Regions from separate parts of the Laceyella putida genome, predicted to be linked through region 3. Evidence: riboswitches for the same ligand, from Rfam matches in the RefSeq annotation. Region 3 holds a riboswitch; each other region holds the start of a gene.
The links. A riboswitch is a leader RNA that binds a small molecule or an ion and turns the genes downstream of it on or off. The one in region 3 is predicted to bind lysine.
Positions count from the first base shown of each region.

Region 1 (8,147 bases), on a different contig from region 3:
GCAAAAAAATCAACTCCAAGATCACCCTTGTGCTTTTTTCACCCATTATTGTCACACCGCTTATGTTGATCATCATCTTGGAGTGCTTTCACATCCCCTACGGCACCTATGCTTCGGGAACCCAACTGTTAACCTATATGTTGGGTCCGGCCACGGTCGCTTTCGCTGTTCCCATGTACAAATTTCAAGATCTTCTTAAACAACATTTGAAGGAAATGATTATCAGCTTAAGCATAGGTTCATTTTTTGCCGTCATCACGTCCATTTTGCTTGCGCTTCTGTTCCGGCTAAGCAAAATCATGGTAATCAGCATTATTCCTCGTTCGGTTACCACACCGATCGCGATGGAATATGCCAAAACGCTTCACGGAAACCCTTCATTAACCGCTGTTTTTGTGATGATTACCGGCTTATCCGGCGTTGTATTGGGTCCGCTTCTCATCCGACTTCTTTCCTTGAAATCCCCCATTGCCAAAGGATTATTGATGGGAATGGGTGCACACGGCACTGGAACTTCCAAAGCGTTTGAACTGGGCGAGTTGGAAGGTACCTTTTCCAGTTTGGCCATGATCATTGGGGCCTTTATCACATTCATTTGGATTTTGTTATTACCCAATCTATCTTTCTTAATGTAATTAACCGGAAAAACGCGATTCGATCAGACAATGCATTTTTTGTTTATATCGCAAACCAATCTATACTACAATTCGGTTTATCTATATTGAATCACTATTGCCTATTATCTATTTCATTCAATCTTCCCAATAGTTTGCCAATCCCTTCTGTTATTTCTGTCATGAAGTCTTGAACAGTTGTCTCTTTAGCCAGGCGTATTCCTTGGCCCGCCCACATGGACATCCATTCAGGGCGTTGTTGTTGGGCTGCGGCTTGGCGGATTTTTTGTGTCAGGGCATGTTGATACGGGTAAGGCAAGGTTGTCGGCATCTGTTCAACCAAGTCCATCAGACGGTTATGCAATCCGCGGACGGCTTTACCCTTAATCGCTTGCGAAACGGCGGTCCGATCTTCTGAAGCTCGGAGCAACGCGTCTTTATATAAAGGGTGGGCGCCACTTTCTTTGCATGGGATAAAGGCTGTTCCCATCTGAGCGGCAGAGGCTCCCAAGGCGAAGCTGGCTACGATTCCCCTTGCATCCATGATGCCACCAGCCGCGATGATGGGAATACTGACGTGATCCGCCACTTGCGGCACTAATGCCATGGTTCCGATCAACGCTTCATGGTATGGATGCGCAAAGGTTCCGCGATGCCCTCCGGCTTCACTTCCTTGCGTGACAATCGCATCCACTCCGCTCCCTTCCAACCGGATTGCTTCAAGGACCGTTGTAGCCGTGCCGATGGTAAGAATCCCTGCCTGTTTGCATTTCTGAATCTTCTCTTTCGCCAACATCCCAAACGTAAAGCTGAAGACGGGAACACGCTCTTCTATAATAACGGCAAATTGCTCCTCAAACTGATCCTCATAAGCGCAAGTCAACTCTTCCGGCTCTATGCCCAACTCGTCACAAATGGGTTTGAGGCCGGTTTTTAGTTCAGTGCATACGTTGTTATCCGGGCTGTTATCATTTCCGGGAACAAATAAATTGACAGCAAATGGACGCGAAGTGCGCATGCGTATCTCCTTAATCTCTTCGCGCAATTTGGCTGGAGACAAATATCCGGCACCCAATGAACCCAATCCACCCGCATTGGATACAGCCGCGACTAATTCGGGTGTTGTGACCCCTCCCGCCATCGGGGCCAGAACAATCGGGTGTTGAACGGAACATAGCGAAGCAAATGTTGTTTGCTGAAACATCTTGCTACCCCCTTCTTTTCGCAAAACTAATTATATTGTAACAAAGCCGTCGCGGTCAGGCTTTGCAAAGAGAGGCACTCAAACGTATGTGCCACTCTTTGCACACTCTATCTCTCTTGTTTAAACACACTTAATTGTTCGTCCGTCCAAGCTGATTCATACACATGCAGGATCACGGCCTGTTTTAAATCCAATTGATTCGCGAAGATCAGCGGAATGAAAAATTGCTCCGTTTTGTAATAAAAGCAATAGGCCGGCCAGATTTGCTCTAATTGCTTCATGTTCATCCGGCTTGTGTTATTGAACAAGGTCCACCGTCTCGTCTTGTCGGATTCCTTGAGTCGGTCAAGATAAACCGCGCCCCGAGCCAATTTCAAGCACATCCGCCCCGAAAGGGAACGGACTAATTCATCTGCTTCGACATCGAGCTCGTTTGTTACCTTCACTCGGAACACGGGAAGATGGGTCGATTTATCAAGGGCAAAGTAGTGGTCGAATTGGCAATCTTCCACCTCAAACACACTTCTAAGCAACCGGGGCCGGATGGGGGTGGGAAAACAGGATTCTGGGATCCAGATCAGGACCCCCTCTTCTTTCTTTTTTTGTTGCTCCCATAGATGGACGATGATATAGCTGGTTTCATTCATTGTCATCAGAGAGAGGGGATATAAAGACCATTTGCTATTCTTTTTGCATTGTCGCTTCTTCGGTGGATCATAAGAATCAAGTTGGATAAATTGCCGTTTAAGCCAATCGCATTGCCGCAGCAACAAGAATAGTTGCGTGATTTGTTCTGGCCCTTGCTTGTCTGCTAGCTGTGTTAAATGATGGGACAGCTCGGGAAACCCCCATTCTTGCCAAAGAGTCGCCTGCTCGGCGATCTCCTGCATTTCCAAACGGGCGTGCTGTAAACCGGAGGCCAACAGAAACAGGAGTTGCTCTTCTAACTGTTCGATTAGCCTAACCATCTGTGTCATCGATTCCCTCCTCACCATTTCATCATGGGCCAAGTGTAGAGATACCGTGCATGCGTAGGAGAATCCAACGGAATAAAGGAGAGAACAGACAAAACCGGCTGATCGGTTAACAGGAGTTTGCCAAATAGCAACCCATCAGCAAACTCTTTGACCAGACGTTTCAAGCCACCTCTACTTTTTTCGGCAACACGCAACATGCGATGCTGTTGATCAATCGCATATACAACGTTTCCCGCTTGCACCAACAGCTTCGGATGAATCAGGGCACAAATCTCTTCTTGCGGGAATAAAGAGGAAGCTTGCTCTTGCAACTGAGTTAGCAGAGGTTGAAAAGAAGAAACCGCATAGGGCACCAACCGATCTAAATCGGTGTGCGTCAGTGTGCGCTGCCGGAAGGATTCCAGCTTGATTCGGCGTGGTTCCTGACCTGGATAGAGATAAGCTGAATCCGCTTCAAGCACTTGAAAGTAAGATGCCTTGGAAGATATGTTCATTTTTTGCGGGGTAATCTGCTTCTCCGCAAATAACGTTCCTTGATTCAAATCGATTAACATACTCGTCTCCACGATGAAGCCGGAAGTCAGGAGTTGGCGTTCATACCCCAACTCTACCAAGTTCAACCCGGATACTCGCTCCAGCTCTGTTTTGCGCCAAGTTTTTCCGACGAGCTCATCTAGCAAAACAGGGTTCTTTAAACCGTCTTGCAGATGTTTGCGGATCGCCGCTACGGTAAACCAAGCGTCGCTTAACAAACGGGCGATTTCGATTTGGTTCGTCGGGTGAAAATGCAACTCTTCTTTTAACGAGGTAAGAATATTACCCAGACGCCGGAGTTTATACGACTTCACAAACTCAGACAATTCAGCGAAAGTAGCGATACTTTGTTCGCTGACCATACTGTATCCTTGCTGGACCAACTCCGCTACCCCCTTTTCCACCAAGTGGAGCCCCGACGAAAGCAATGCCTCTTTTTCCGCCTTCGTCTTTTTGATCCGTTTGGGCCAGTCGTTCCATATACAGTGTGGTTCCCCGAGCCCACCATTCTCCTGTTTCAACACGTTCTCCAAGTTTCCGTGTCTCCATCATCCATGCGGAAGGAATATCGATGAAAGAACAATGGGCACCCAACAAGGATCCCGTGAAAATCGCCACAAACTCAGGTGAATAATCGCATATAGGGTAATACAACCGTTCTGGTTGCGGTGAGGTTTTATATGAATAAATCGCAACGGGAAGTTGCAGATCCTCTTCCAGCAAATGCGGAATCAACGGATTGGCATCGCTGGGCCCCTCGATCAAGATATGGCTGGGGCGAATTTGGTTAATCGCCCGCTGAACGTGATAAGCGCATGACGGAGAATGGTGGCGGATCGGTAAGAAATGAATGTGACTCATAATTGCTCCTTACATGTTTGATAAAAATCGGCCCACACCTGGCCTTCGCGGTCGCGAACGACGGTTTCCACATATTCCTTGACCACATCCAAGTCCGTGTCATCCTCTTTGGATACCGCACCAAACATGCTGCGCACCACTTCTTTCATTTGGATGGAGCCGTCTCCGAAGTAAGTAGAAAGAATCGCGCTGTTGGACATCACCGAAATCAATTCGGCTGTGCTTAACACGGTGGAAGGTTTTTTGATTTGCATTTGGCGGTCGATGGTTTTCCCGCGTCGTAATTCTTGGAATACGGTAGTCATCAGGCGCACGAGGTCAGGTGGGATTTGCGCTTCCAACCCCAAGCTGAGCATCTGCTCCTTGGCTCTTTCTTCCACCAACTTCATCTCTTGTTCCAAGTCAGTGAGCACAGGAATCACCACGAAGTTAAACCGGCGTTTTAATGCGGCGCTCATGTCGTTGACCCCTTTATCCGCCGTGTTTGCCGTCGCGATGACATTAAAGCCTTTTTCCGCATTGACTACAGTGTTCAATTCGGGAATTGCGATTTGCTTCTCAGACAAGATGGAGATCATCACATCTTGTATTTGCGAATGACAACGGGTTAACTCTTCAAATCGAACAAGCTTTCCTTGTTTCATGCCATCCATCATCGGGCTTTCCACCAACGCCTCCGTTGACGGGCCTTGCGCGATCAACATCGCATAATTCCATGTGTATTTGATCTGATCTTCATTGGTGCCGGATGTCCCTTGGACAATTAATTGAGAGGTTCCCGAAATCGCAGCGGATAGGTGTTCGGATAACCAACTTTTGGCGGTTCCTGGTTCACCCGCCAACATAAGCCCGCGATCCGATGCCAAGGTGGCAATTGCTACTTGTATCAAGGATCGATCTCCCCAGTATTTGGGCCGAATGCGGATTTTCTCTCCGTCTTTGGTAACCCATTCTTCTTCGGAACCTAAAATGAAACGTTCCACCATCCGTGGTGACAGCAGCCATCCTTGCGGTTTGGGATATGTATCTGCCAATTGCAAAGCTTCCAATTCTTTTTGACAGCGAATTTCTGCAGGGTAACGAACGGCCATAAGACGGTCCCCTCTCTGTTGTATGTATCTGTTGCGCTCACTTCTCTATCATCACATACCGAACTTATGTTCGCAATACATTGTAAAGAATGTGTTTAACCTCTTCACATCGAACCTATTGCGTGCTATACTAAAACACATTAATAAACCAACTGCATAAGCAAAACCTCATCATAACTTGATGAGGTAGAGGTTGCGACTTTTAATAGTACATGGCTTGAGATCCAGAGAAGATCCATGACAGCGATGGAAAGGAAAAGTCGCCGAAGTTCTCTTGCTTTCTCTGGGCAGGGGGGCTGGGTCTGTACCCGAACAGGGGCAGAACTGTCACGTATATCGATCCGCATATGCGTGGTGCGCTATCTTCAGGAGATATGGTTATGGTGCGGTTTTAATGAGGGATGCCGTCTATAGTCAGATGGTGTTTTTTATTTTGGCCCGACTGTATTCTCCTAATTTCATTCGTGATTGGGAGGTTTTTTTATGCCTTTATCTGGTACGAGCCGCATTGACGGGCGAGGCCATCTCACCATTGGTGGGTGCGATGCGATGGAATTGGCCAAAGAGTTTGGAACACCCCTTTATGTATATGATGAGGCGTTGATCAGGCAAAATAGCCGCCGTTTTGTCGAATCATTCAAACAAAGCGGTTTTGCTTTTCAAGTCGCTTACGCCAGCAAAGCCTTTAGCTGTATCGCCATGGCACAGCTGGCCGCCGAAGAAAACCTCTCTCTGGATGTCGTGTCCAGCGGTGAGTTGTATACCGCTCTCCAAGCCGGGTTCCCTGTTGAACGCATTCACTTTCACGGCAACAATAAAACGGAAGAAGAATTGCGGATGGCCCTCGAAGCGAATGTCGGGTGTTATGTCGTGGATAACTTCTATGAAATGGAGTTGCTCCATGATCTGGCGAGCACTGCCAACAAACGCGTCAATGTGATGCTCCGTCTTACACCCGGTATCGAAGTGCACACCCATGAATACATTTCCACTGGCCAAGAAGATTCGAAATTCGGCTTCGGTGTCTCCGATGGGCAAGCCATGCAGGCGATCCAACACGCGCTGGCAAAAAAACAGTTTAACCTCCTGGGCATTCATGTGCATATCGGATCGCAAATTTTTGATACGACCGGATTTGTGCAGGCGGTTCGGATCGTCAGGGCGTTTTTGGATCGGGTGCATGAAGAGATGGGGTATGAAGTACAAGTGCTTAACTTGGGCGGTGGTTTTGGCATCTCCTATACAAGCGAAGATGATCCGGTGGCGATCGAGGCCTTTGTGGAGACTATTACCCGTGAAGTGGCGGCCACATGGGATGAACGCGACTTGCCGAGACCGGAGATCTGGATTGAACCGGGTCGCAGCATCGTGGGAAATGCGGGTACCACGCTTTATACGATCGGTTCGATCAAAGAAATTCCGGGCATTCGCACCTATGTCGCTGTGGATGGTGGCATGACAGACAATATCCGTCCCGCGCTTTATCAAGCGAAATATGACGCGCTGCTTGCCAACAAAGCGTCGTTGCCGCCGGCGGAAACGGTATCCATCGCGGGGAAGTGTTGCGAGAGCGGAGACATGCTCATCTGGGACATCGCCCTGCCCAAAGTGAATAGCGGGGATATTCTTGCTGTTTTGTCGACTGGGGCCTATGGTTATTCCATGGCGAGCAATTATAACCGCCTGCGCCGTCCTGCCGTCGTCTTCGTCCAAGATGGCGAAGCGGAATTGGTTGTGGAGCGGGAAACCTATGAAGACCTGATCCGCAAAGACCGTAAAAGAGCTGTATTATCACAAATTTAGTTTTATAAATGAGAGAAGAGCCTGTCACTTGGTCAGGTTCTTTTTTGTTTTTTAGTAAAAACATTTTCAAATTAGGGAGAATTGGCTATAGTTAATATGGATACAGGAGGGAACGTTCATGTATACACCCGTTCGCTTTTTACAAGGAGATCAGGTATATTTGCGGCCGATTAGCGTCGAAGACACGGAATTGTATTTCCGCATGTTGTTCAATAAAGAAACAAGACGCCTCACCGGGACGCAAAAATGCTTCACCAGAGAACAAGTGAGGCAGTATATTGAAGGAAAGGCCCAAGATTCGTCCGGTGTGCTCATGCTCATCGCTTTAACGGAAAACGACACCGTCATAGGTGACATTCAACTGCTTGAGATCCATCCGTTCAACCGCAGTTGCTATATCCGCATTGCGATTGACAATCAAATCCATCAAGGCAAAGGCTATGGCACCGAAGCGATGAAGCTGATGCTGGACTATGCGTTCGGTGATTTAAACTTACATCGGATTGAACTGAATGTTTATTCATACAATGAACGTGCGATTCATGTGTATGAACGGCTGGGCTTCAAAAAAGAAGGCGTTCAGCGTGATGCGTTATTCTACAATCACCAGTACCACGATTCTATCATCATGAGCATGCTTGAAGATGAATATCGCGAACGTTATGTCAATAAATAAGCGAGCCTCATTGGGGCTCGCTTATTTATTCATCATGTGGGCCTACTACTGCTGCTATGATTACAAACTATTATGATGGTCGTGGTTATAATGTAAGAGGAACGGCTTATTACGGCACCCATGCGGCATTAATTAACCACTTGTAAAGGGGGTGTCGGGTAGGGCAGGCTCCTTTCGGAGCCGTTCCCCCCCTAAGAACCGTACATACGAGTTTCCCCGTACACGGCTCAAGCCTCTTCAAACGCCCCGTTAGGGACGCGGTTTCTCAACGGTTATCCCTAAGCTGTGGACTTGGGCGTGACAATTTGGATGTAAGAGAACGCGGTTCTCTTGCAAATCGGAACCACCTAGAGATCGCCAGACAATATGGTGGCTGTGCCATCCTGT
Region 1 is NZ_JBHTBW010000052.1:47,797-55,943, forward strand. It holds gene ACFQNG_RS15730 (LrgB family protein) at 1-635, shown strand, start outside; gene ACFQNG_RS15735 (NAD(P)H-dependent flavin oxidoreductase) at 730-1,818, opposite strand; gene ACFQNG_RS15740 (hypothetical protein) at 1,926-2,795, opposite strand; gene ACFQNG_RS15745 (hypothetical protein) at 2,807-3,712, opposite strand; gene ACFQNG_RS15750 (DUF5682 family protein) at 3,657-4,190, opposite strand; gene ACFQNG_RS15755 (ATP-binding protein) at 4,187-5,281, opposite strand; lysine riboswitch at 5,461-5,651, shown strand; gene lysA (diaminopimelate decarboxylase) at 5,765-7,084, shown strand; gene ACFQNG_RS15765 (GNAT family N-acetyltransferase) at 7,203-7,760, shown strand; gene ACFQNG_RS15770 (HNH endonuclease) at 8,010-8,147, opposite strand, start outside.
Region 1: another riboswitch for lysine. It lies ahead of lysA (diaminopimelate decarboxylase); the one in region 3 lies ahead of ACFQNG_RS10905 (amino acid permease).

Region 2 (8,147 bases), on a different contig from region 3:
CAATACGTCAGTCGCTTGGAGATGGGCGTTCCGAAAATAACGGAAGCGTATGCGCATTGGCAAAGGGCAGGGGTTGGGTGTAGCATTTCAATTCGGTGGCATATTGGCGAAAGATTTCGATGCGTTCCAACAACTCCGGTTGATCTGGACAGATTCGTCCGCGCACATCCGCTTCCGCGAGCAAGGCGACCCAATCGAGGCGAATGTGCCAACTGGCGGTGATCACCGCTCTCTCGGGATCGGGTTTCTCAAAAAACCATAAAGGTAAGCCATGGTAACGGACAAGCTGCACCAGATTTTCCCTGGTATGGATTGGGAGGGAAAACATTTTCTCCCGTATCATCTGTGCGCCCACTTTGGCGTGGTGGGGAGCGTGAAAGCGGCCATCTTCGCCCATTTGTGTACAGGGTTCCTTGCCGATATCATGGAAGAGGGCGGCCATGAATAGCAGGGATTGCTCTTCATGAGGCAGAATTTGCCAAGCGGGAAGCTGACTGAGTTCATCCACCACCATCCAGGTGTGGGTGAGCACATCCCCTTCCCCATGATACTCCGGATCTTGCGGGACTTGGCTGAGAGCTTGCAACCAAGGGAATTCATGCAGAATGTGCCGGCGGTTGCCCGATGCGTTTCCATCAATCAAAATAAGCTCACCCCTTTCCGCAATTGATTGGGGATGAGGGGTCGGTTCATCCAGTGCGACTCGGAGTCGATGATCGTTTGCAAAAAACCGGAACGTACCCATTTGTAACGGTTTTTCACGCGGCCATGTTCTTCTACCTTAATATATAACCCTTCCATCAATCCGGAGTGATCGGTCTCCCTTATAGCCAGCTCAGGCTGAAGCTTGAGTTGGGTGGCCAGGTGTCTCAGTTTCTCCAAATGGTCGACCGCAATAAAGGGCGAGGAGCCAATCCAATCCGCCAGTGGTTTTTTTCGCGGGGCGATGCCTTCATACAGCACCCTTACCGAAACGACAAAGGGCGCTCGAGCCAGGAATTCACGCCGTCTGGCGGTGGATAGAAAAATGCCGGCTTGTTTGTCATAGATGTCGAATTCCAAAAAATAATGGGGCAAATCCGTATAAAAGACAGTGTGTTTGGCGTACATCCATTCACCGTACATGATGTAACGATCTTGCAACAAATCCCACAGTTCGTGGGCATAACGGTGGGCCCAGCTTTTGAGCAAGGCAAATTGCTGCTCCCGTGGGCCTCCCGTCAAGTAATGGCCACGGCTTTGCAGTAGCAAGGTGCCGTCCCGGCCGAAGCTGATGCCGGCATTGGCCCCGTCCATTTTCTCTTCGATGACAATCGGTTGTCCGATCAACTCTTGATAGGAGGCGACGGTTAAATCCTCATCGCCAGGCTGTAGCCCTGAGCCAGACAAATGTCGCGTGCGCGGGTACTTGATCATGGGTTCCATATAGGGTTCACCTTTTACTTTTTAATCATTTTTTATATTAATAATAAATAATATATCGTTAAAAGTCATGAAAAAAAGAGTGTTTTTTCACCTTGCCAATTTGGTTGTGCTATGTTAATATCAAAAAAATTAATACTATATCAGAATTCTCGCCACTCTTTGTGGAGTAGAGGTGCGGATTTCATGAGTACTTGTTTGGAGGACGGGCCGTTGAAGAACAAGGAAAGGGAAAGGCCGCCGAAGTTTGCTGGAAGACCCGACAGAAGGCAGGCTGGGACTGCGTCCGAACAGGAGCAGGACTGTCACAGAAGCGATTTTTTGCTTTTGTGAAGCGCTAATCCGCAGTAGATGAGCGAGCTGGAGCGTGACGACAAAGGCGACAGCGAGCGATTCTCTGCTGTGGTCTTTCTGTTTATTTACAGGCTTTTCTAGCTAGCCATGTAGAATTGAGAGGAGAGTAGCCATGAGCATCGTGGTGCAAAAGTTTGGTGGTACCTCGGTAGGGAGCATTGAGCGGATTCAGGCTGTAGCAGAGATCATAGCTCATACCTATGCCCAAGGAAAGCAATGTGTTGCTGTCGTGTCAGCGATGGGAAAGTCTACGGATCATTTGGTTGGGATGGCCAAAGAGATTTGTCCACACCCTTCTCCGCGTGAAATGGATATGCTGTTAACGACAGGAGAGCAGGTAAGTATCGCCTTGTTGTCCATGGCCTTGCATCAGAAAGGGCTGAAAGCGCGCTCGCTCACTGGTTGGCAAGCGGGAATTGAAACGAATCATGTCCATGGGCGGGCCATGGTCAATGACGTGAAAACGGAGACGATCATGAACGCGTTGGAGCAAGGGGAAGTCGTGGTTGTCGCCGGATTTCAAGGGATTTCACCAGATAAAGAGATTACGACGCTGGGGCGGGGCGGATCAGACACAACGGCGGTCGTGCTGGCTTCTGCCTTAAAAGCCGATTATTGCGAGATTTATACAGATGTGACGGGGGTTTATACCGCTGATCCACGTGTCATTCCTTTGGCGCAAAAGATGGACGAGATTTCATACGAAGAGATGTTGGAATTGGCTCATCTGGGAGCGGGTGTGCTCCATCCGCGCTCTGTGGAAGCCGCTTTGCAAAATAAGGTACAATTAATGGTGCGCTCTAGCTTTGTCGATGAGCCCGGCACCTGGGTTAAGGAGGAAAATGCGATGGAAACCTCACACAATGTCAGAGGGATTGCACATGACTTGCAGGTAGCGCGAATTAAGGTGTTGGGATTGCCAAATCATGAAAACACCCTAACCAAATTATTCGGATTATTGGCGGAGGCGCATATCAATGTGGATATCATCGTTCAGAGTGAACATGATCATGAGCGGGTCGATGTAGCCTTTAGCGTAAATGAAGAAGAAGGTCTTGAAGCGCGCCAAGTGCTGGAAGCGGCACAAGCGGAACTCGGCTTTGCCAAAATTTTATATGAAGCGGGCTTGGCCAAGGTGTCCGCAGTTGGGGTTGGCATGATGACACGCCCAGGTGTGGCCGCCAAGATGTTTGCCACCTTAAGTGAAGCGGGCATTCGGGTGAAAATGGTTTCCACCTCGGAGATTAAAATCTCCTGCGTGGTAGAGCGTGAACTGGCCCTGGAAGGGGCACGCCGGTTGCACACGGCTTTTGGTTTGGATCAAGTGGAAGTGAAAGTATAAATAAAGAAAAGGTGATCCCGTGTTATGCGGGGTCACCTTTTCTTTATTTTCAAGACAATAAACAGAGGGCAATAAAATTATTTGTTGACCGAAAATAATAATTTGAGTGATGATAAAATTAATTGAAAAATATGTTGCTTACAAGGATATATTTAGGAGGGGTTGCTATTTGGCCAGATATGTGATGACCCGTTTGATCCAGATGGTTCTCACCCTCTGGGTGATTGCGACGGTCACATTCATGATGATGAAAGCGATTCCGGGAGATCCGTTCAGCAATGAAAAGAAGCTTCCTGAAGAAGTGCTGAAAAATTTGTACGCTTACTATCAACTGGATGATCCGCTTCCCATTCAGTATATCAACTATATGAAAAACTTGGTGTTGTTTGATCTGGGGCCATCATTCAAATACGAATCCCGCACGATTAATGAGATTGTTTCCGAAGGGTTTCCGGTCTCCGCGCAGTTAGGGGCGCAAGCGTTGTTGCTGGCGGTCGCGGTCGGCTTAACCTTGGGCGTCATGGCGGCGCTCAGGAGAAACCAATGGCTTGATTATTTCTCGATGTTGATCGCGGTGTTGGGCATTTCCGTTCCCAGCTTCGTGTTGGCCCCTTTGCTGCAAAAGTATTTGGGAGTCGAGTGGGCGCTCTTGCCCGTGGCCACGTGGGAAGGGTTTGCTTCCACCGTGATGCCCACGATTGCGCTCGCTGCGTTTCCGCTGGCCAGTGTGACCCGGCTGATGAGGTCGGGCATGGTGGAAGTATTGACGCAAGACTATGTCCGCACGGCCAGAGCAAAGGGCCTGCCGCCTTCTTTGGTGATTGTGCGGCACACCGTCCGCAACGCGATTTTGCCTGTGGTTACGGTGTTGGGCCCGCTGACGGTCGGGGTGTTGACCGGCAGTTTCGTGATTGAGAGCATCTTCTCCATCCCGGGGATTGGCAAGTATTTTGTGGAGAGCATCTCCAATCGCGATTATCCCTTAATCATGGGAATCACGCTGTTTTATTCCTCCCTGTTGATTGCGGTCAATTTCTTGGTCGATTTGGCTTATGGTTGGATTGATCCCCGCATCCAGTTGATTAAAGGGGGCAAATGAGATGGAACCAGCGATGAATCCGCGTTTTCAACCCGTGGTGCGTTCGGAGAGGGCGATGGAGCAGATCCGGCGCCCCCATTTGTCGTATTGGCGGGACAGCTGGCGTCGGTTGAGGCAAAATGTCTTGGCGATGTTGGGTCTCATTTTTATTGTCATGATTGCCATACTCTCGATTTTTGGGCCCATGTTGTCCGAGTATGAATACAATGAACAAAATTTGCAAACGGGGCGCAATTTGGCACCGTCTGCCGAGCACTGGTTTGGCACGGATGATTTGGGCCGGGATGTGTTTGTGCGGGTCTGCGAAGGGGGGCGCATCTCGCTCACGATCGGTTTGGCGGCGGCCTTGATCGATCTGATCATCGGCGTGATTTATGGCGGCATCGCCGGATATCGCGGTGGACGCACAGGTGAAGTGATGATGCGGATTGTTGATGTGCTTTGGGGCCTCCCGTACCTCTTGACGGTCATCTTGTTGCTGGTGATTTTGCCGCCGGGCATGGGCACGATTATTATCGCGCTCACGGTGACGGGTTGGTTAAACATGGCACGGCTCGTGCGGGGACAGGTGCTTCAGCTGAAAGAACAGGAGTATGTGCTGGCAGCCCAAACGCTTGGTGCGACGACGGCCCGTTTGCTGTTCAAACATCTCATTCCCAATGCGATGGGCCCCATCATTATCATGTTAACGTTGACGGTGCCGAGCGCCATCTTTGCGGAATCGTTTTTAAGTTTCTTGGGGTTGGGTGTGCAAGCGCCTGTGGCGAGCTGGGGCACCATGATAAACGATTCGCTGGTGACGGTCTTGTCCGGAGAGTGGTGGCGCCTCTTTTTCCCTGCGTTGTTCTTGTGTTTAACCATGTTAGCCTTTAACGCGTTTGGTGACGGTTTGCGCGACGCGCTTGATCCAAAGCTACGGAAATAGGGAGGAGTGGGAAAAAGATGGAGAAGTTACTCGATGTGAAAGCGTTGCATGTCTCGTTTCAGGTGGGCAAAGGTGAGGTGAAAGCGGTGCGGGGCGTCACCTTTTCGCTGGAACGGGGAGAAACCTTGGCGATTGTGGGGGAGTCAGGTAGCGGAAAGAGTGTGACCGCCTTGGCATTGATGCGGCTCCTTCCATTTCCCGGAAAGATTAAAAGCGGGGAGATTCGCTATAACGGGAAAGATTTGACGCCAGTTAGTGAGAAAGAGATGTTTCACATTCGTGGGTCGGAAATTGGCATGATCTTTCAGGATCCCATGACTTCACTCAATCCGACGATGGCGATCGGGAAGCAAATCACGGAAGGCCTTCGCTGGCATCAGAAGATCGGGGAAACGGAAGCGAAAGCGCGCGCCATCGAGATGCTCAATCGGGTCGGCATTCCGCATCCCGAGAAGCGGTTGGATCAATATCCGCATGAGTTTAGCGGGGGGATGAGACAACGGGTGATGATCGCGATGGCCCTGGCGATGAGTCCAAAGGTTCTGATTGCGGATGAGCCCACGACGGCGTTGGATGTCACCATCCAAGCGCAGATTCTTGAGTTGATGAAAGAATTGCAACAGGAGATGGGCACTTCCATTATTCTCATCACGCACGATTTGGGCGTGGTGGCCGAAACGGCGGACCGGGTCAGTGTGATGTATGGCGGACAAGTCGTGGAAACAGGAACTGTAACCGAATTGTTCCATGATGCGCATCATCCGTATACATGGGGCTTATTGCAATCGATGCCGCGTTTGGATCAATCCCGTGACCAAGAGTTGCGGCCGATCCCGGGTTCGCCGCCGGATTTGTACGAGCCGCCGCAAGGGTGTCCCTTCGCCGACCGTTGCCCTTATGCGATGAATGCGTGTTATGAAGAGATGCCCCCGCTCACGCGGCTATCTGATACCCATCTGGTGGCGTGTTGGTTGGAAGATCCCGAGGCGCCGCCCGTGATGATCCATCGGTCGTCCGCTTCTTGAATGACGGGTTGAGTCGGATTCCCCTTCTTCGGAAGGGGGATCTTTTTATGAATCCGCTTGTGTTTTTCATCGCGCCTATTTTACATTTTTCGCGGAGTTAAACCGCCGGAGTGGGCGAGTTAAGCGTTTTCTGGGCCGTTTAGATAAAGAGTGGCGATGTCACATTCCTTGACGCCTCCGACTAGATGGGAGTAAAATAAATAGCGAGTTGAAACCCCTTTCTCAACTTGATGTCAGCGGTCTGAGAGAGTGATGAAACTCTACGACTCTACTGCGACTATGTCCAAGATTGGAGGCAAATGATGAGCAGAGAACGCAGTTTCTTCAACCGTCGGTTACACTCGTTGCTGGGCGTGATACCGGTGGGCTTTTTTTTGGTAGAACATTTACTGTCCAACTATGCTGCCACCGAAGGGGCACAAGCGTTTGTTGAACAAGTGGAATGGCTATGGGGGATTCCGTTCATCACTGTTCTGGAAATCTTTTTTATATTTTTGCCGCTCCTTTACCATGGCGTGTATGGCCTGTATATCGCATTGCAAGCCAAGAACAACGTTGGCAACTTCGGTACTTTCCGCAACTGGATGTTCATGCTGCAACGGATCACAGGCGTCATCACCCTTGTCTATGTCGTGTGGCATGTATGGGAGACCCGTGTTCAAGTAGCGCTCTATGACATGACGGCTCCTCAGCTTGCGAACTTGACTTATGAGATTCTGCAAAATCCTGTCAACCTCGTGTTGTATATGATCGGATTGATAGCGGCTGTCTTCCACTTTTCCAATGGTATGTGGACGTTCCTCATAACATGGGGTGTGACGGTGGGGCCACGTGCGCAACGCGTATCCACCTATGTTTGGGCAGCTGTGTTTGTATTTGTGTCTTATCTTGGTATTTCATCGCTGTTAGCCTTTGCGCAACCAGATTTTATCCATCAATTGGCACAGCATTAGAAGGGAGCACTTCTCATGAATGAAAAACTGATCGTTGTCGGTGGCGGACTGGCTGGCTTGATGGCAACGCTCAAGGCGGCTGAGGCAGGAGCCCACGTCCAACTGTTCTCCATTGTACCAGTGAAACGCTCTCACTCTGTATGTGCACAGGGCGGTATCAATGGTGCGGTAAATACCAAAGGTGAAGGGGACTCTCCATGGGAGCACTTTGATGACACCATCTACGGCGGAGATTTCCTCGCAAACCAACCTCCAGTCAAAGCGATGTGTGAAGCGGCTCCTGGGATCATTTACCTGATGGACCGCATGGGTGTACCGTTTAATCGTACACCTGAAGGATTGATTGACTTCCGCCGTTTCGGTGGCACGAAGCATCACCGCACCGCTTATGCGGGTGCCACGACAGGGCAACAGCTCCTCTATGCGTTGGATGAGCAAGTTCGCCGCTATGAATCGGAAGGAAAAGTATCCAAATATGAAAACTGGGAGTTCTTGCGCATTGTCCAAGACGATGAAGGGCGCTGCCGCGGAATCGTTGCCCAAAACTTGCGTAGCGGTGAAATCGTCGCGTTCCCTGCGGATGCGGTGATCTTGGCGACAGGTGGCCCCGGCATCATCTTCGGCAAATCGACCAACTCCATGATCAATACGGGAACAGCGGCTGCGGCGGTGTACCAACAAGGGGTATATTACGCGAACGGTGAGTTTATCCAGGTGCATCCTACCGCGATTCCCGGGGATGATAAACTTCGTTTGATGTCTGAGTCGGCCCGTGGTGAAGGGGGTCGCGTATGGACATACAAAGACGGCAAACCATGGTATTTCCTCGAAGAAATGTACCCAGCGTATGGGAACCTGGTACCACGTGATATCGCGACACGCGCCATCTTCAAAGTGTGTGTGGACGATAAACTGGGCATCAACGGGGAGAACATGGTTTATCTTGATTTGTCCCACAAAGATCCGAAAGAGTTGGATATCAAATTGGGCGGTATCATAGAAATCTATGAGAAGTTCATGGGTGAAG
Region 2 is NZ_JBHTBW010000024.1:11,319-19,465, reverse strand. It holds gene ACFQNG_RS10020 (AAA family ATPase) at 1-3, opposite strand, end outside; gene ACFQNG_RS10015 (HD domain-containing protein) at 8-643, opposite strand; gene ACFQNG_RS10010 (RNA ligase family protein) at 640-1,425, opposite strand; lysine riboswitch at 1,585-1,770, shown strand; gene ACFQNG_RS10005 (aspartate kinase) at 1,889-3,118, shown strand; gene ACFQNG_RS10000 (ABC transporter permease) at 3,288-4,217, shown strand; gene ACFQNG_RS09995 (ABC transporter permease) at 4,219-5,142, shown strand; gene ACFQNG_RS09990 (ABC transporter ATP-binding protein) at 5,160-6,167, shown strand; gene ACFQNG_RS09985 (succinate dehydrogenase cytochrome b558 subunit) at 6,470-7,120, shown strand; gene sdhA (succinate dehydrogenase flavoprotein subunit) at 7,136-8,147, shown strand, end outside.
Region 2: another riboswitch for lysine. It lies ahead of ACFQNG_RS10005 (aspartate kinase); the one in region 3 lies ahead of ACFQNG_RS10905 (amino acid permease).

Region 3 (8,147 bases):
CCTGTTGCTGTTGGTCGTGCTGATCTTCTTCGCCACCGTCAAATTAGCATAACCCTCCCACTTCATGGCCCTTGCCGGTCATGAAGTTTTTATTTTTATTATCGCAACAGGAGGAAACGCAACGTGGAACAAACCCTTTCTCTCTTCTTCCAGGAGCTGGGCTGGTGGGCGCTTCCGGTCAGTCTGATCATCGGCATCTCCTGTCAACTGGTCGGTGTCCTACCCACGCTGTTCATCACGACTGCCAATGTGCTCTATTTCGGCCCTTGGATTGGCGGCTTGTTATCCTGGTTCACCGAGCTGATCGGCTCTCTGCTCGCTTTTGCGTTGGTTCGCCGCGGCATAAAAAGATTTCACTTCCAGCGCCATGAGCACTGGAAGTGGATTCAGTCCATGGGCCGCCTCTCCCCCGGCGAACAAACGTGGACACTCACACTGGCCCGGATCTTGCCTTTCATCCCATCGGGTGCCGTCAATATGGCAGGGGCAATGACCACCGTGTCCCCGTCATCCTTCTTCTGGGCGACCGCGCTTGGGAAAATCCCCTCCACGGTCCTCGAGACCTTGGTCAGTTATCAGCTCCTGCAATTGGACCCCTGGCTGATCCAGCTCATCTTCGGGGCGCTTCTCTTGGCCCTTGGCTTGTCCCTTCTCTATAAGAGAAGACGGGATAACATGGGTACACCCAAAGGTGAAGCAACCGATATCATGACGGGAGACAGGTAATCAAGCACACTCAATTCAAATATCAAGCAAACCCAAACACTTTTCCCGGCACTTCAGCAAAAAAGAGGCTGCACAGCAGCCTCTTTCATCACTTATCCAGCTCACACTCTCCCAAAGGGATGAGCTTCGTTTTCTTCACCCACTTGTACCCCAGATAGAAGGCCAAGAATACGGGAATGCCAATATAGGAAACCAACAACCCGTACCAATCGATCGATTCACCTAGGATCGCTTGGTAATTTTGCCCCACAATCACGATCAAGCACAGGGTAAAAGCAAACAACGGACCAAAGGGGAACCATTTTGCCCGGTAAGGCAAGTCAGCCAAGTTCCGCCCTTGCATGACATATGCGCGGCGGAAACGGTAATGGCTGATCGCAATCCCCAACCAAGCGATAAATCCAGTCATGCCGGAAGCATTCAGCAACCAGATGTAGATCTTTCCTTCCCCCACCAAGGAAGCGAGGAAGGCCAGCATCCCGATCGCGGCCGTCGCCAAGAGCGAATAAATCGGCACACCGTTTTTCGTCACTTTGGCGAAAATCTTCGGCGCCTTTCCTTCTTTGGCAAGTGTCCACAACATCCGCGTCGAAGCGTACATCCCCGAGTTACCCGCCGAGAGGACCGACGTTAAAATCACGGCATTCATCACCGAGGCGGCAAAGGCGAGACCCGCACGCTCAAAAATCAAGGTAAACGGACTTTTGGCGATCTGATCCACATCACCGCCGGCCAGATTGGGATGCGTATACGGCAAGATCATTCCGATGACGAGAATCGCCAAACCATAAAACAGCAAAATCCGCCAGAATACTTGTCGAATCGCTCTCGGCACATTTTCGCGTGGATTTTCACTCTCACCCGCGGCCACTCCCACCAATTCCGTACCCTGGAATGAGAAGCCGGCAATCATAAACACGCTGATGATTCCCATCAGGCCGCCTGGGAAAGGAGCCTCCCCGATGGTCAGATTTTTGGCGCCAATCGCTTGCCCGCCCAAAATGCCCACGATCATCAATATTCCCACGACAATAAAAATAATGACCGTCGCTACTTTAATGAATGAGAACCAGTATTCCGATTCACCATACCCTTTCACCGATAACGCGTTCAAGGCAAACATCAACACCAAGAACAAAGCGCTCCACAAAATGGCTGGAGAGTCAGGGAACCAATATTTCATGATGATGGCGCCGGCCGACAGTTCCACGGCAATGGTAATGGCCCAGTTGTACCAGTAGTTCCATCCCAACGCAAAACCAAAAGCCGGATCGACAAATCGGCTGGCGTACGTGCTGAACGACCCCGAAACCGGCATGTAAGTGGCCAATTCACCCAGACTGGACATCAGGAAATAAACCATCAACCCGATGGCCAGATAAGCAATCAATGCTCCGCCGGGGCCCGCTTGTTGAATCGCGGAACCGCTGGCCAAAAAGACACCCGTCCCAATGGAGCCGCCAATGGCAATCATCATGAGATGTCTAGCTTTTAAGTCACGCCTCAAATCGCTGACCGAATTTTCTCTGCTCATAAAAAAACACCTCTCTACTGTATTAGTATGGCGAGGTGGTCCGGGTAATAAAAATACCGCCTTAACAAATGCATCGGGCGGCTGCGCAAAACCCACACCATATCCCCGCAAGATAGCGCACCACATCTGCTCGGCCAGCAAATGTGACAGTGCTGTCCCTTTTCGAGTACAGCCCCAGCCTTGCTGTTCAGAGATGGCAGCAAAGCTTCGGCGATTTTCCCTTTCATTGATCTTCATCGACTTCTCTGTGTCTCCAATCAACTACTCATAAAAACCGCGACCTCTACCTCACCGAAGACATCGATGAGGGTTAATCTATTTCATTTCATATGTCACGAGTATAAATGAATTATTGTTGTTTTTCAATGCGAACCTTTGTGTAAAATAATACTAAATCAATCTGTTGACCACTCCCATGCCTAAAGGCAGGGGATTCTTGGGTAATCCCGCGACGCTCGCTCTCATCCCCATAGCTGAAGCCAGGGGTTTTCTCGCTCGCAAAGATATAAAAAACTGCCAGCCACCCAAAGGGAAAGCCGGCAGGAAAGTGCTCGCCCAAACCTGGCTACTTTGCAATCCAATCGCGCAGTTCACCATAAATGCTGGGCACAGAAGCCAATACGGGACAACGTTCCTCTAACACCAAGCACTCCCCGCGCAAGTCACTGACACGGCCACCCGCCGCTTCAATCAGCATTTTGCCCGCGGCAAAGTCCCACGGATTGGTACCTGCTGTGACAAAAGCTTGTACACGCCCCACCGCCACTTTGGCCATGGCGAGAGCGGTGGCACCAAACACGCGGAACCCGCGAATATGTGGGCCCAGCTCCATGATTTTGCTCATATATTCGTCAGATGTTTCACTTCGGAAAATGAACTCAACCGCCACCAATGAATCAATCAGAGCCCGGTCATCCGCTGCCAGGGAGGGACATTGGTGCCCGTTGAGGTAAACTCCCTCTCCCCTTACAGTATAAATCATCTCATCCCGCATCACATCATACACGATCGCCAGAATCCCTTCGCGTCCATGATACAGGGCGATCGAAATGACAAAGTCACAACCTTGCGTCACAAAATTGCTTGTTCCATCAATCGGATCAATAAACCACACATACCCATCAAACCGCTCGGGCCGTTCAGTGATGCCCTCCTCACCCATAATCCGATGTTCCGGAAAATGCGTCATGATTTTCTCAACCAAGAACCGTTCCGTCTCACGATCCATCTCCGTCACCAAATCATTTTTACGGCTTTTGGTCTCAAACCTCACCGTTCCCACCGCAAGGAATGCGCGAATCTTGGTTCCCGCTTCTCTAACCCATTCTTGCGTCAGCGACAGCATCTCTCTTGCCTCACCCATTTTGATCGCTCCTTTGTGCTGATATCCCTGCACCTATCATTATAACGAAAGAGAAGCGCGACGTCGGATGTCGTACCCCGGACATAAGAACCCATCTGGTTTATTAATTCACGTTGGCAATGTTGTCATTTTGGCAAGTCCGAATGCGATGAAGCATATGATGTGAAAAGAACTTGTCTTAGGATAGGAGAAGTGCGATGGAAAGTTGGTATCATTTTCTGCTCCTTGGCTTGGCTTTATCCACCCCTGTGGGGCCAGCGAATATAGAGATGATCAAACTTGGGATTAATCGAGGTTTTTATTTGTCATGGTTGGTGGGTATAGGGGATGTCATCTCCAATCTGTTTATCATGATGATTCTTTTTTACGGTTTGTCTGATTGGCTGAAAAGCGAATGGATTCGCGCCTTCTTTTCCTTGATTGGCGGCTATTTTCTCATCCGTATTGGACTGAAATCCGAAAAGAGCAGCATCTCCTTGCTTTCTGTCGTCTTCTCCCCATCGGCTCAAGCAATGATGCGCGGTTTTTGCCTTGGTTTGATCAATCCCAGCGATTTTTTATCATGGTTGGCCATTTACAGCACCATCAGCCAACATACTCCACAGTGGATCTGGTCGGCATTCATGTGGTTGCTCATAGGTGCGGGCCTGTGGAACTCCCTGTTATCCTTTGCCATCAGCCATTGTCGCCACTATGTAAAGCCTAAACTGGTATCCACGTTCATGCGGGTGGCCAGCTTTATTTTAATCATTTATGGCGGCAGTTTTATCGTCAAGGCAATCTCTTATTTCCTGTTTCCTTAAGCCCATGACAACGAAAGGATTGACATGATGTCCCAACGCCAAAATAAAAACACTCCGTTGCTTGCCCGAGGGCAAACAACGGAGTGTCTATAAAAACCCGTATGTCTCTTATTCCACCGTCACGCTCTTCGCCAAGTTGCGTGGTTTATCCACATCATAGCCACGCTCCACACAAGCATAGTATGCAAAGAGCTGGAGTGGGATCACAGTCAGTACCGGTGCCAAGAGATCGATCGTTTTGGGAATGTGGATCACTTCGTCCACCGTTTTTTGCAACTCATGGTTGCCTTCCACCGCGATGCCCAATACTTTGGCGCCGCGCGCTTTCACCTCTTGAATGTTGCTGACCATTTTTTCATACACCGCATGTTGGGTCGCCAAGGCCACCACCGGGATGTTCTCTTCGATCAATGCCAAAGTGCCGTGTTTCAGCTCACCCGCCGCATACGCTTCAGAGTGGATATAAGAGATCTCCTTCAGCTTCAGCGAACCTTCGAGCGCCACAGCATAGTCCATGCCGCGACCCAAGAAGAAGAGGTGCTCACTCGTCGCGATGCCACGCGCAAACTGGGCGATTTGCGCTTCTTGCTTAAGCACCGCTTCGGCTTTGGCGGGCAACTCCAGCAGATGGCTGACAATCTCACTCAATTCGCTCACCGCTTTTGGCCCGCGAACCTGAGCGAAATAGAGACTTAAGAGATAAATGGCGATCAACTGTGAGGTGTACGCTTTCGTCGAGGCCACCGCAATCTCCGGTCCAGCCCATGTGATGATCACGTCATCCGCTTCACGGGCCACGCTGGAACCCACCACGTTCGTAATCGCGATCACACGCGCGCCTTGGCTTTTCGCTTCACGCAACGCCGCCAGCGTATCGGCCGTTTCACCCGATTGGCTTACCACCACCACCAGGGTTTTGTCAGTGATGATCGGATTCCGGTAGCGATACTCGGAAGCCACATCGCATTCAACAGGGATGCGAGCCAGATCTTCCATGACATATTTGCCGATCAATCCCGCATGATAAGCGGTGCCGCATGCGACAAAGTGAATTTTCTCAATGCCTTTGATCTGCTCCGGCGTCAAGCCGACTTCTTGAGAAAGGTCAACCACCCCTTCTTTCACCCGTCCGCTCAGGGTGTCACGAATCGCTTTAGGCTGTTCGTGGATCTCTTTCATCATGAAGTGGTCAAAGCCGCCTTTTTCCGCTGTCTCGATGTCCCATTGGACTTTCATGGTGTCGCGCGCAACCGGTGTGCCATCGACGCGCATCAACGTGACGCCTTCCGGTTTCAGGATGGCCATTTCCCCATCTTCCAGGATATGCACATCGCGCGTGTGCTTTAAAATCGCTGGAATGTCGGAAGCGATAAAGTTCTCCCCTTTACCCACTCCCACGACAAGCGGGCTCGCATAACGCACAGCGATCAACTTATCCGGCTCATACTCGCTGATGATCCCGAGTGCGAACGCGCCTTCCAAACGGGCGACGACTTTTTGCACAGTGGAAACAAGACTGCCGTCCCAGAGTTCCGCCAATAACTTCGCCACGATCTCCGTGTCCGTTTCAGAAGTGAAAACGTGTCCTTTCGCCATCAGCTCTTCTTTCAGCTCGATGTAGTTCTCGATAATCCCGTTGTGTACCACAGCAAACCGTCCCGCCATGTCCACATGGGGATGAGAGTTCTCATCTGATGGCTTTCCGTGAGTGGCCCAACGCGTATGTCCAATCCCAAGTACCCCTGGTAAGGATTGCACAGACAAGCGTTCTTCCAGATTGGCCAAACGACCTTTGGCTTTGTTTACCTTGATTGTTTCACCGTTGTAAACAGCCAATCCGGCAGAGTCATACCCACGGTACTCCAGCTTGCTGAGTCCCTCCAACAAGATGGACTGAGCTTGCTTCTCTCCGATGTAACCCACGATTCCGCACATATTTAGTTGTACCCCCTAAAAAATTGGTTTCATGATATTTCTCTTTTTGTTTATTGTTCCCAAAGTCCGTTCGCGCATCATATCGCAGGTTTTGTTCAATGAGTCGCCCCATTGTTTTGTCCCGCGATTCCTCGGCTTTGATGCGAAGCCGGGAGGTATCCGCCGAAATTTCGATATTCCTCCACCTCGTCAACTGTAGCGTTGCCGTCCGTGCTACAGTCCTGGCGCTTTTACGACAAAATCAAATTCCCTTGTTTTGCTGCCCTTGACATTCGATCACAAAACAAAGGGATGTATTTATGTTATTCGAAAAGAAATCAAAAGTAAAGAGCGACATCTTGCCGAAAATGTCGCTCGAAAACGCTTTATTCTCGTTAACCCAGCTGATTTCTAACTACATCAGCGATTTTCTCCACATAATTTTTCACCGTTTGTTCATCCGGTCCTTCCGCCATCACACGGATGAGCGGTTCTGTCCCGGATGGGCGAACCAGCACACGGCCCTCGTTTCCAAGCAGGCTTTCCACTTCTTTGATGCTGGCTTGAATCGCTTCGTTTTGCTCCCAACCTTCTTTGGACGCAACGCGCACATTGACCAACACTTGTGGATACTGTTTCATGATCCCAGCCAGATCGCTCAAGGCCTGTGCCTTATCTTTCACCACACGCAACAATTGGACAGCGGTCAACATGCCGTCCCCGGTGGTGTTGTGATCCAAGAAAATGATATGGCCAGATTGCTCTCCACCCAAATTATATCCGCCCGCGCGCATTTTCTCCATCACATAGCGGTCACCCACTTTGGTGCGTTCGGTTTTAATGCCCATTTCATCCATGGCCTTGAAGAAACCAATGTTACTCATGACAGTGGTTACAACGGTATTCCCGTTCAACTCACCTTTTTCTTTCAGGTAACCGGCACAAATGGACATGATCATATCTCCGTCAACCAGGTTTCCTTTTTCATCAACAGCGATTAAGCGATCCGCATCCCCGTCAAACGCCAAACCCAGATGCGCTTGCTTTTTCAACACCTCTTGTCGCAAACGCTCCGGATGGGTCGAGCCGCACTCCACATTGATATTGATCCCATCGGGATGAACGTTCATCGCCGTCACATCGGCACCCAAATCCCGGAGCAGATGCGGCGCCAATTCATATGCCGCCCCATTGGCGCAGTCGACCACAATGTGCATTCCGCACAAATCGATGTCGATGGTTGACTTCAAATGATCCAAATACGCTTTCACCACATCATGGTCATCGGTGACGCGGCCGATTTGGTCACCCGAAGGACGTGGCAATGCATCTTCTTCCATATCAAGCAGTTCCTCGATTTCCGCTTCTACTTCATCCAACAGTTTAAAGCCGTCCGCACCAAAAAACTTGATGCCATTATCTTCAAACGGGTTGTGGGAAGCAGAAATCATCACACCGGCATCTGCATGTAAATAACGGGTGAGAAACGCCACACCCGGGGTACTCACCACACCTAAACGCACCACATCGCAACCCATCGAAAGCATGCCGGCCATCAGGGAAGCTTCCAACATTTCACCAGATAAACGTGTATCACGACCGATAACGATTTTAGGACGCTGTTTTCCTTTGGTTAACACATAGGCACCACAACGTCCTAAGCGGAAAGCCAATTCCGGTGTCAATTGTTTATTGGCTACTCCTCTCACTCCATCGGTTCCAAAGTATTTACCCATGTTTTCTCCTCCTCGTTAACGAACCAATCCCTTGTTCAGCGGATTCTACATTTTGCTTTTGGTTCTGGTTG
Region 3 is NZ_JBHTBW010000031.1:61,529-69,675, forward strand. It holds gene ACFQNG_RS10895 (DUF2269 family protein) at 1-52, shown strand, start outside; gene ACFQNG_RS10900 (TVP38/TMEM64 family protein) at 124-726, shown strand; gene ACFQNG_RS10905 (amino acid permease) at 815-2,260, opposite strand; lysine riboswitch at 2,366-2,554, opposite strand; gene ACFQNG_RS10910 (inositol monophosphatase family protein) at 2,826-3,623, opposite strand; gene ACFQNG_RS10915 (LysE family translocator) at 3,821-4,426, shown strand; gene glmS (glutamine--fructose-6-phosphate transaminase (isomerizing)) at 4,535-6,361, opposite strand; gene glmM (phosphoglucosamine mutase) at 6,736-8,076, opposite strand; gene ACFQNG_RS10930 (CdaR family protein) at 8,112-8,147, opposite strand, start outside.